3 regions of the Vreelandella sp. GE22 genome follow, and region 1 is predicted to be linked to each of the others. Evidence: predicted binding sites of a transcription regulator. Region 1 holds the regulator's gene; each other region holds the start of a gene.
What was found. Region 1 encodes LexA, which represses DNA repair genes until DNA is damaged. Its sites were predicted from a motif close to TACTGTNTANNTANACAGTA; they were not measured.
Positions count from the first base shown of each region.

Region 2: ACWHRL_RS05295 (LexA family protein) is a predicted target of LexA. The motif match lies at 1,276-1,295, and genes of this name have one in related genera.
Region 3: ruvA (Holliday junction branch migration protein RuvA) is a predicted target of LexA. The motif match lies at 1,718-1,737, and genes of this name have one in related genera.

Region 1 covers NZ_OZ309110.1:1,555,293-1,559,091, reverse strand. The annotation lists gene ACWHRL_RS07405 (L,D-transpeptidase family protein) at 1-499, opposite strand, end outside; gene ACWHRL_RS07400 (TetR/AcrR family transcriptional regulator) at 477-1,154, opposite strand; gene lexA (transcriptional repressor LexA) at 1,374-2,048, shown strand; gene purU (formyltetrahydrofolate deformylase) at 2,113-2,967, opposite strand; gene ACWHRL_RS07385 (ribonuclease J) at 3,234-3,799, shown strand, end outside.
Region 2 covers NZ_OZ309110.1:1,123,455-1,127,253, reverse strand. The annotation lists gene ACWHRL_RS05305 (Smr/MutS family protein) at 1-48, shown strand, start outside; gene ACWHRL_RS05300 (alpha/beta fold hydrolase) at 116-1,003, opposite strand; gene ACWHRL_RS05295 (LexA family protein) at 1,318-1,761, shown strand; gene ACWHRL_RS05290 (Y-family DNA polymerase) at 1,758-3,062, shown strand; gene ACWHRL_RS05285 (LBF_2804 family protein) at 3,104-3,799, shown strand, end outside.
Region 3 covers NZ_OZ309110.1:1,921,954-1,925,752, reverse strand. The annotation lists gene ruvB (Holliday junction branch migration DNA helicase RuvB) at 1-974, opposite strand, end outside; gene ruvA (Holliday junction branch migration protein RuvA) at 1,019-1,627, opposite strand; gene ruvC (crossover junction endodeoxyribonuclease RuvC) at 1,769-2,320, opposite strand; gene aspS (aspartate--tRNA ligase) at 2,475-3,799, opposite strand, start outside.

The DNA.
Region 1 (3,799 bases):
GCGTGCCAGGGGCTGCGAAAGCGAACACTGCGAACAGGTCGTCATTGCGCAGGCGAATGCAGCCGTGGGAGGCGGCGATACCCATGGGTTGGTCCGGCGGCGTGCCGTGCAGATAGATATAGCGGCGCTGGGAGTCGGTCTGGCCTGCGCGGTTAACGCCGCGCTCGAGCCCGCAAAGCCAGAGAATTCGCGTCAGAATCCAGTCGCGGTGCGGATTTTGCGCGCCCAGCGCCGGGGTAAAGACTTCCCCGGTGAAGCGCCGCCCGCGAAACACCGCGTTTTCCGGCAGGCCTTCACCAATGGCGGCGCGCACGTAGTGCCAGCCTTGGGGCGTCTGACCACTGCCCTCGTTTTGCCCTACGCCGTTTTCACCGGTCGAGACAGCGCACTCGTGTACCACCGCTTGACCCTGCCAGCAGCGCAGGCGCTGGGTGGCGAGATCGACCTCGAGCCAAGGGCCATCGGTGGGAGGAAGCTCAGCCAGATTGGGCGTCGGCATACGCAGACTCCTCCAAAGCGGGGGGAAGCGGCGCGTTCATGGCGGAAACCACCACCGGGCGTAGCCGCCGGACAAGATCGCGCACCGAGACCTGCTCGTTGTACTCCTTGGCGGCAATATCGCGCAGCGCATCGAGCCCGGAAAGCGTGAAGATCACCGTGCCCAGCATGAAGTGAAGCCGCCAGAAGCGTTCCGCGTCGGGAAGCTCCGGCGTTGCCCGACGAACGAGCTCGACGAAACGGGTGAACACATCGCCGTACTGCTGCTGTATATAGCGGCGCAGGTGCCCCTGGGCCTGGCTATAGGCCAGACCCAAAAGGCGCATGAAAACCTTGAGGCTATTACGCTCGGCGGGCACCGTCAGCACCGTGGTCGCCATGGCCTCGAGCAGCACTTCGAGGGGAATGTCATCCTCGCCGTAGCGCTCGTGGAGTGCGTCCAGCGCTTCGTGAAAGCGCTGGCTGAAAGGATCGAGATAGCGCGCGAATACGGCCTGGATCAGCGCTTTCTTGGAACCGAAGTGGTAGTTCACGGCGGCCAGATTCACCCGTGCCTTGCTGGTGATATTACGAAGCGAGGTCTCGGCAAAGCCGCGTTCAGCGAACAGCACCTCCGCAGTATCCAGGATACGCGTGACCGTATCAGATTGCGCCATGGCGCCCTCCAGAAAAACGAGTGTTTAAAACATCGCAAAATAGTAGGCCATTAACGCGCCAGTCTCAATCGCAAGAAAAGGTGAACTCCCCTCCTCAATGCCCGAACGGCTTTATAATCCGTGGCTTGAGTCATATACTGGACAGAGGAACATACTGTATACTTAAACACATATATATCGAGTCACCTTTTTAGTTACCCTTTTACGCTGGAGTCAGACATGTCCCGTCCTCTTACAGTACGTCAACAGCACGTTTTTGACTTTATCGTTAAAACCATGAATGAGCTCGGCTACCCGCCTACCCGGGCCGAGATCGCCAAAGCGCTGGGCTTTCGCTCACCCAACGCGGCGGAAGAACACCTTCGCGCCCTCGAGCGCAAAGGCGCGATTCGTATCATTCGCCACACTTCCCGGGGTATTCGCCTACCCAACCAGGAAGGCACCGAAACCAGTGAGCCGGCGCCGGCTGCCAACGAAAACGGCGAAACGCCGGCAAACGGCTTGCCCATCATTGGCGAAGTCGCTGCGGGCAACCCGATTCTGGCCGCCGAGCACATCGACCGCTACTGCCCGCTTCCGGCGGACTACTTCACGCCCAAGGCGGACTACCTGCTGCGCGTGCGCGGGCTTTCGATGAAAGATATCGGCATTCTGGAAGGCGACCTGCTCGCCGTGCACCGCACCGAGCGGGTACGCGACGGGCAGATCGTGGTGGCACGCCTTGAAGACGAAGTCACCGTCAAGCGCTTCAAGCGCGACGGCCATCAGGTAACGCTGCTGGCTGAAAACAGCGACTTCGACCCGATCGAAATCGACCTGCGCACTCAGCAGCTCGATATCGAAGGCGTGGGCGTAGGCGTGATTCGCGGCGGCAGTGGCCAAGCGCTCGGCTAAGCCACTCGCCTGTATGAACGTCGTATAAAAAGCGGGGGGCACTCATCAGTGCCCCCCGCTTTTTTTAGTTAAAGACGACGGTCTTGTTGCCGTCGATCAGCACCCGGTCTTCCAGGTGCCAGCGGATTCCCCTCGCCAGCACCGATTTTTCCACGTCGCGGCCAAAACGCACCAGATCCGTCGGGGTATGGCAGTGGCTAACCCGATGAATGTCCTGCTCGATGATCGGGCCGGCATCCAGCTCCTCGGTCACGTAGTGGCAGGTCGCACCGATCAGCTTAACGCCCCGCGCGTAAGCCTGGTGGTAAGGCTTGGCACCGGCAAACGAGGGCAAAAAGCTGTGATGGATGTTGATGACCTGGCCTGCGTAGCGGCTACAAAGCGCCGGCGGCAGAATCTGCATGTAGCGCGCCAGCACGATGCAGTCCGCTTTGAGCGCCTCGATTTGCGCCTGTACCGCATCGAACGAGGCCTGCTTGTCGCCTGGGTCGACCGCAATGTGAAAGTAGGGAATCTGGTACCACTCACTCAGCGCGCGCATATCCGGGTGATTGGAGATGATCCCCACGATGTTGCAGTCGAGCTCACCCGCCTGCCAGCGGTAAAGCAAGTCGACCAGGCAGTGGGACTCTTTTGAGACCATGATCACCACGTTGCGCCGCTTTTGCGTATCCACCAGCGCCCACTGCATGTCGAAGGCGCTGGCGATCGGCGAGAACGCCTCTTCGAGCGCCTCGGCAGTCATACCGATGGAATCGGCAAGGATCTCGTAACGCATGAAAAACCGACCCGTTTGCAGATCCGAATGCTGGCTTGCCTCGGTGATGGAGCCGCCGTGCTGGGCGATGAAACTGGAGACACGCGCCACAATGCCCACTTGGTCCGGGCAGGAAACCACTAAACGGTAGTAATGCGACATAAATACACTCAATATAAACACGATTTTAAAAATGCCAGGCCTTGTCCGCCATGAAGGGGGTCGTAGCGCTGTGCAAGGGCGCTAGTGTAGCGCAAGCGGGCCTGGCTGGCATCGCCATGATTGTTAGCCGCCCCCGCCTTACCGTATAGTTAAAGCCTTACTTTTCAGGCTGTTCATAATCAATGGATCCATCTCGCGTTCAACTTCGTCCCCGCCGCCGTCCACCCTTGCGCATACTGCCGCTTGGCGGCTGTGGTGAAATAGGAATGAACCTGACGCTTTATGGTTATGACGGCCACTGGATCGCCATTGATTGCGGCATGATGATTCGCCAGGATCTGCCCAGCGCCCCGCTTCAGGTACCCAATACCCAGACCCTGGCCGAGCTCGACATCACCCCACAAGCGCTTTACATCACCCACGGCCACGAAGACCATATCGGCGCGGTCGCCTGGCTTTGGCCGAAGTGGCAGTGCCCGATTTACGCCACCCCCTTGGCCGCAGGCCTTCTACGCCACAAGTTTGCCGAGCACAGTTTAAGCAGCGCCGCCATTCACGTGATCGAACCCAATGAGGCGCTGGAGCAGGGCCCGTTCACGCTTCGCTATCTGTTGATGACGCACTCGATTCCTGAAAGCTGCGCCATCATGATGCTGGCCGGCGGCTACCGGGTGCTCCACACCGGCGACTGGAAGCTCGACCCCGCGCCGCTGATCGGCCCGAGCGTCAATCCCGCACACTTTCAGGCACTGGCGCCGCTAGATCTCGTCGTCGGCGACTCGACCAACGCCCCGCTCCCCGGTACCGCAGGCAGCGAAGGCGATGTCGCAAA
Region 2 (3,799 bases), 430 kb from region 1:
GGCGGCACCGGCGCGGTGTACGTACTGCTTAGAAAGCGTGGGCCGTAAACGCGGCTGCCAGCCACGGTCTGGCATGCGCCGCTCGAGGGTTTCACACTCCTTTCGAGCCTGCTCATCACTGCCCGTGCTTGCCGGCTTCGCGTTCGCAATATTCACCTATCACACTGGCGACCGTTTCCACGGCCTCGGGCTCCAGGTGTAGGTGGTGGCCCCCCGCCACTATCTGGCGCGTCAAGTGCCCCACCGCCTGGCGAGCCTTCTCCGACCAGCGACGCGCGGCCAGAATGCCTTTGTCTCCCTCGATTAACAGGACCGGGGACTGTATACCGGCCAGAAACGCCAGCACCTGCTCCGGGGTGAAGCGCACCAGTGACGGTTTGAGCAGGCGGATGTCGGTGCGCATTTCGATAGTACCCTCGGCGTTTGCCTGGGTGTTGCGCTCGACCACCGGGTAGATCGTGGCGCGGGTCACCGGGGTGACGCCACCGGCCACCCGGGCGGCCACTGCCGCTTCGATATCGGCGTAGCGCGGCGGCCTGGAAAGCGGGCGTCGGTAAGCCAACAGTCCTTTACGTAGCTGCTCGGTGCTCTCGTGGGCCTCGGTGTTGAGCGCGCCCAGCCCATCGATCAGCAGTAGTTGCTCTACGCGCTCGGGGAGTGCGGCGGCCAACACGCAGCTCACCGCCGCGCCCATGGAGTGGGCCAGCAGCGTGGCGCACTCGAGCCCGAGCTCGTCCAGGGCGTCGAGCACGTCGAAGGTATAATCCCACAGGGCGTAGTCGGCGTTAGCCGGGCCGTGTTCGGAGTGGCCGTGGCCGCGAAAATCGATCGCCACGATGCGGATATCGAGGGCGCGAACCAGAAGCGGCGCCAGCCGTGTAAAGCTTGCGGCGTTGTCCAGCCAGCCGTGCAAGGCAAGCCAAACCGGCGCGTCGGGCCGCCCCCAGGCAAGCCCCGCCAGGCGGCCACCGGCCAGGGAAAGCGGTCTTTCGGCGTCGTTCATGAGCAGTGCCTCGTCGTGTTCATGCGCATTTACCTTGATGACGCTTTATAGCGTAAACGTTACCATGCCAGGCCCAACGCCTGGACCGCTTCAAGCGCCCCTTTTTTAAAAATTCCTGCCTGATGAGTACCGTTATGAAACCTCGCCGTGATACCCGCGTTCGCAATACCGTGTTTTTTATCGCCGTGATCAGCGCCATCGTCGTGGGGCTTTGGCTCGCCCGCTGAGAAAGTGCATACCGTGACCCTTGCATTTTTCTTCTCGAAAACAAATACTGTATATACATACATTATTTTATTCTCGAGGACGTCACGATGCCGTCTCAACCCGCCCACGTTGCGACAGCCTGGCCGTTAACCTTTCAACCGCTGGCGTTTCCCGGCCTGTACGCGCGTGCCGGGTTTAGCGGCTTTCCCTCCCCCGCCCAGGATTACGAGCAGCGCACGCTGGATTTGAACACGCGGCTGATCAAGAACCCGACGCAGACGTTTTACCTGACCGCCACCGGCGACAGCATGGAGGGCTGGGGCATCTTCGATAACGACCTGTTGGTCGTGGACCGCAGCATCCAGCCGCGCCTTGGCCATATTCTGGTGGCCATGTTCGACGACGAAGTGCTGATCAAGCGCTACGCGCTGCATGGCGGCACGCCGCACCTGTGCTCTGCCCACCCGCGCTACCCGCCGCTGCCTCTGGAAAGCAGCGACTGTCAGCTTTGGGGCGTGGTGCGCGCGGTCATCCACGAGTACATGCCATGATCGGCCTGGTCGATGCCAACAACTTCTACGTTAGCTGCGAGCGCGTCTTTCAGCCCGCCCTCGAAGGCCGGCCCGTCGGCGTGATGTCCAATAACGACGGCTGCATCATCGCCCGCTCGGAAGAGATGAAAGCCATGGATATCGCCATGGGCGTGCCCGCTTTCAAGCTCGAGACGCTGCGCCGCCAGGGGCGTATCCACCTAAAATCGTCCAACTACGAGCTTTACGGGGATATGTCGGGAAGGCTTTGCCAGCTCTTGCGCGACGCCTGCCCGGCGGTGGCGCCCTACTCCATCGACGAAATGTTCATCTATCTCGACGGGTTGAGCCCCGCGCAGTGCCAGGCCATGGGTGAGGCGCTGCGTCGGCGCATTCGCCGCCACCTGGGGCTCCCCGTCTGCGTGGGCCTCGCCCCCACCCATACGCTTGCCAAACTGGCCAACCACTACGCCAAAAAGCGCGCCCACTACCAAGGGGTATGCCTGCTGCACGCCGACTCCCAGGAAAGCGCCGCGCTTTTAAAGCAGACCCCGGTAAGCGCGGTGTGGGGCATTGGCCGACGGCTGGCCGAGCGGCTGGCGGTCAACCAGATCCGCACCGCTTGGGAGCTTCGCGAGTGCGACCATCACGATCTACGGCGGCGCTTTTCCGTGGTTCTGGCCCGTACTGCGCTGGAGCTTCGCGGCACGCCGTGTCTTGAAATGAATGCGGTGAACGAGCCGCGCCAGCGCATCATGACCTCGCGCTCGTTCGGCAAGCCAACCGGCGTTAAAGCGGACCTTCACCACGCCCTCAGCCGCCACGCCCAGCGCAGCGCCGAGAAACTCCGTGAGCAGCGAAGCCTGGCGCGGGCGGTGATGATTTTTCTCAGCACCAATCGCCACCGCCAGGACCAGCCGCAGTACTTTCCCCACGCGATGATTGCGCTGGCCTCGCCAAGCGACGATACGCGAGTAATACTTACCGCCGTGCGCGAAGGCCTCGAGCAAATCTACCGCCCGAATCATCGCTTCATGAAAGCAGGCGTGATGCTTTTGGATCTGGTCGATGCCGAGCAGTATCAGCTGTCGCTTTTGCATCAGCCCCCGCGCCATCAGCACCACCCCGAGTTGATGGCCACCATGGACGATATCAATCAGCGCATGGGCCAGGGAAAAATCGGCTTTGGCGCCGCTCCGGAAAAAGCCGCCTGGCATTTGCGCTGCGCCCATCGTTCGAACCGCTTTACCACCCGCTGGGACGAATTGATGCGCGCGGGCACCCACCCGGGTGCAATCAAAGCGTGTACTACGCGAAAGTAGCCGCTACCCTGTAGGGCAAATACAAAGTCTATTTGGTGACCATGCCGCTTACCCGCCCCGACCAAGAATTTGCTCCTTCCCCGGATATCATGCAGCGCTGGGCGAGCCGCCACATCGGCCGCCGTCTCACCCGCCATACCGCGCTTACCGAGCCCGACCGGGCCGCGGTCAAGAAAAGCCGGCGCTGGGTGATCCTGTGGGCGGCCATGGCGGGAATTATCTCGGGCACGCTGATTGGCGGCTCCGAGTGGTGGATGCGCCAGGTGCTGGTCAGCGATTGGGAGTCTTTATCGTTTCGCGAACAGTTGCCCTACTGGGCCGGCTACATGGTGTTTGCCGGCTTCGTAACGCTACTGGAAATCGGCTTTCTCTACTGGAACGCGCTGCGCGGCGTAGCACGGGTGAGCTACTTTGCCGGTTTGAACTACAGCGGCGAGTCGCCCCAGCCACCAACGGTCGAGCTAACTCTACAGGGGGTAGCGCGCGTGGCACTGGAGTACCCAAGCCCGGGCAGCCTGATTTACGGGGTCGACCCCCACGCCTACCTGCACGGCTGGAAACTGACCCTGCGCATGCTGCTTTACCGGCTCAAGGTCAGCATGAGCAGCTTTTTGCTGCGTATGGTCATGCGCCGCCTGCTGGGGCGCTTAACGCTACGCGGGTTGCTGCCCATGCTGATGGCGCCGCTCTACGCGGTGTGGAACGCCTGGATCGCCGCGCGGGTCACCGAAGACGCC
Region 3 (3,799 bases), 370 kb from region 1:
CAGGCTTGGCGGGTCACCACACGCCCCCGCGGCGTGCGCATCATAAGCCCCTGCTGAATCAGGTAGGGCTCGATGACATCCTCGATGGTATCGCGCTCTTCGCCGATCGCCGCGGAAAGCGAATCCACCCCGACCGGGCCGCCGTCGAACTTGTCGATCATCGCCAGCAATAGCCGCCGGTCCATATGGTCCAGGCCATGATGGTCTACGTTTAGCATATTGAGCGCGGCGTCGGCCAACGCGGCATTAACGACCCCGTTACCCTTGATGTCGGCGTAGTCGCGCACGCGGCGTAAAAGCCGATTGGCGATACGCGGTGTGCCCCGGGAGCGCCGAGCGATCTCTATCGCGCCTTCGCGGTCGGTTTCGACGTCCAAAAGCTTGGCCGAGCGGGTCACGATCTCGGTCAGCTCCTCCAGGTTATAAAACTCGAGGCGCTGCACGATACCAAAACGATCACGCAGCGGCGAGGTCAAAAGCCCGGCGCGCGTGGTCGCTCCGACCAGCGTGAAGCGCGGCAAATCCAGCTTGATCGAACGCGCCGCTGGCCCTTCGCCAATCATGATATCGAGCTGGAAATCTTCCATGGCGGGATAAAGAACTTCCTCGACGACCGGCGAAAGCCGGTGGATCTCGTCGATGAACAACACATCACCGGGCTCGAGATTGGTGAGCATGGCGGCCAAGTCGCCGGCGCGCTCGAGCACCGGGCCCGAGGTTGACTTGAGCCCGACGCCCATTTCGGTGGCTATGATATTGGCCAGCGTGGTTTTACCAAGACCTGGCGGGCCAAAGACCAGGGTGTGGTCCAGGCTCTCCTCGCGAAGCCGCGCGGCGCCGATAAAAATCTCCAGCTGTTCGCGTACCCGGGGCTGGCCAATATAGTCCTGGAGTTTTTTGGGGCGAATGGCGTGGTCGATGCGCACCTCGCCCTGCTCGGGGGCGGCGGCAATGAGCCGGTCGTGTTCTAGCATAAATACTCGTTAGCGCCTGCGTTCAAAAGCCGATAATTTGTCATTTAGCCTCCCATGCGCCGGGTAAGTGCTGCTTTTATGAGCGCTTCCGTTGGCTGATGGGGGTCGATATCGGCCAGCATTTTAGCGGCTTCGGTCAGCTTGTAGCCAAGGCTTGTAAGCGCCGCCTCGGCATCGGCCAGGTTGTTGCGCGGCGCGGCCTCGCCGTTGGCGCCTTCCAGGGCAAGCGGTGCGTGCTGGCCCTGCTCCCATTCCGGGAAGCGGTCGCGCATTTCGATGATCAGCCGCTCGGCGGTTTTCTTGCCCACGCCCGGCAGTTTGGTGAGCGCCTTGCTGTCGTCGTCGCGCACGCAGCGCATGAAGGCGTCTTCATCCATGCCCGAGAGAATCGCCAGGGCGAGCTTGGGGCCTACGCCGTTGACCTTGATCAGCGCCCGGAACAGCGCGCGCTCCTGCGCCCGGGCGAAGCCGTAAAGAAGATGCGCGTCGTCGCGAATGGTCAGGTGGGTATAGAGCGTTACGGTCTCGCCTGGGGCGGGAAGCGCCACAAGGGTTGTCATCGAGGCTTCCAGCTCGTAGCCAACGCCGTGCACGTCGATGACCACCCAGGGTGGATGTTTTTCCAGCAGTGCGCCGTTTAAACGACCAATCATGGGCTACCTCGTTACCGATCAAACAGGGGTTACATAAAAAAGCGAGTGACTAAACAGACGGTTACTCTACACAGGGTTACTATATGACGACTCTGTACAGATGACCAGTGGTGGCGCGACGACCTTAAGTTCTGTGCGCTGTTAAAGGCGCCAACGTCCGCTCGAGCGCCGACTTGCACCCCGGGCGGGCAAAGCCGTTAGCCCCTGGCCTGCGTAGGCGTGGCTGAGCGCAATGGCCAGCGCATCCGCGGCGTCGGCCTGGGGCGTGGCCGAAAGATTCAAAATGGCGGTGACCATATGCTGGACCTGGGCTTTATCCGCCCCGCCTTGGCCGGTCACCGCCTGTTTGATTTGACGGGCGGCGTACTCGGCGATTTCCAGCCCGTGATTGGCCATACACACTAACGCCGCGCCGCGGGCCTGGCCAAGTTTCAGGGCGGAATCCGGGTTTTTCGCCATGAAGACACGCTCCACAGAAACTTCGGTTGGCCGGTGAAGACCCACTACCTCGGCAAGCCCGGCGTATATTTGCGCCAGGCGCTGCTCGAGTGCGCCGTCAGCGGTTCGGATACAGCCGCTGGCCACGTAGTGCGGCTTGGCGTTGACCAGTTCGATCACGCCGTAACCGGTAATCCGCGAGCCCGGGTCGATCCCCAGGATGCGCCGAGGCGGGCCTTTGGGCCGTTCGTCCATGTACTTTCTCCTGACGGACTTTTTCTAACGTACTATTTCCAGACGTACTTTTCCTGACCTACTTCCCTTGAAGCACGGTGCCTGGAAACAAAAACACCGACGCGAGCGCCGGTGCTTGAGCCTACCTTAACGTAGCATTGAGACGTCGGCTGGATTACTCGCCGGTAGTGGTCTCGGGCTTCGCTTTCTGGCGCAGGCGGATGTTGAGGTCCTTGAGCTGATCCGGGCTCACCTCGCCCGGGGCGTCGGTCATCAGACACGCCGCGCTCTGGGTTTTCGGGAAGGCGATCACTTCGCGGATAGTTTTCGCGTCGGCCATCAGCATCACCAGACGATCGAGGCCGAAGGCCAGGCCGCCGTGGGGCGGCGCGCCGTACTGGAGCGCGTCGAGCAAGAAGCCGAACTTCTCTTGGGCTTCCTCTTCACCGATACCCAGAATCTCGAACACGCTGCGCTGCATGGTCTGGTCGTGGATACGGATCGAGCCGCCGCCGAGCTCGGTGCCGTTGAGCACCATGTCGTAGGCGCGGGAAAGCGCGCTGGCCGGGTCGGCCTTGAGCTCTTCCGGCGAGCAGGACGGCGCCGTGAACGGGTGGTGAAGCGGGCTCAGACGACCGTTATCGTCGGCTTCGAACATCGGGAAGTCGACGACCCAAAGCGGCGCCCAGGATTGGGTGTAAAGGTCCATATCGGCACCGAGCTTCACGCGCAGCGCGCCGATCGCCTCGTTGACGATGTTGGTCTTGTCCGCGCCGAAGAAGATGATATCGCCATCCTCGGCCCCTACCCGGTCCAGAAGCTCTTCGACCACGTTCTCCATGAACTTGACGATAGGCGATTGAAGACCTTCCAGCCCCTTGGCGCGCTCGTTGACCTTGATCCAGGCCAAGCCTTTTGCGCCGTAAATACCGACGAATTTGGTGTACTCATCGATTTCTTTACGCGAAAGCTTGGCACCGCCGGGTACTTTCAGCGCGGCCACGCGGCCGTCGTCGGCGCTGGCCGGTCCGGAGAAAACCTTGAAGTCGACTTGGCTCATTAGGTCGTCGACATCGGTAAGCTCGAGCGGGATACGCAGATCGGGTTTGTCCGAGCCGAACCGGTCCATCGCTTCCTGCCAGCTCATGCGCGGGAATTCGGGCAGCTCGACGGAGAGCACTTCCTTGAAGAGCTTTTGAATCATCGACTCGGTAATGCCCATGATATCGTTCTCCTCGACGAAGGAGGCCTCGATATCGATCTGGGTGAACTCGGGCTGACGGTCGGCGCGCAGGTCTTCGTCGCGGAAGCACTTGGCGATCTGGTAATAGCGGTCGAAGCCCGCCACCATCAAAAGCTGCTTGAAAAGCTGGGGCGACTGCGGCAGCGCAAAGAAGCTGCCAGCGTGGGTGCGGCTAGGCACCAGGTAGTCGCGGGCGCCTTCCGGCGTTGCCCGGGTCAGGATCGGCGTCTCGATATCCAGGAAACCTTCGTTTTCCA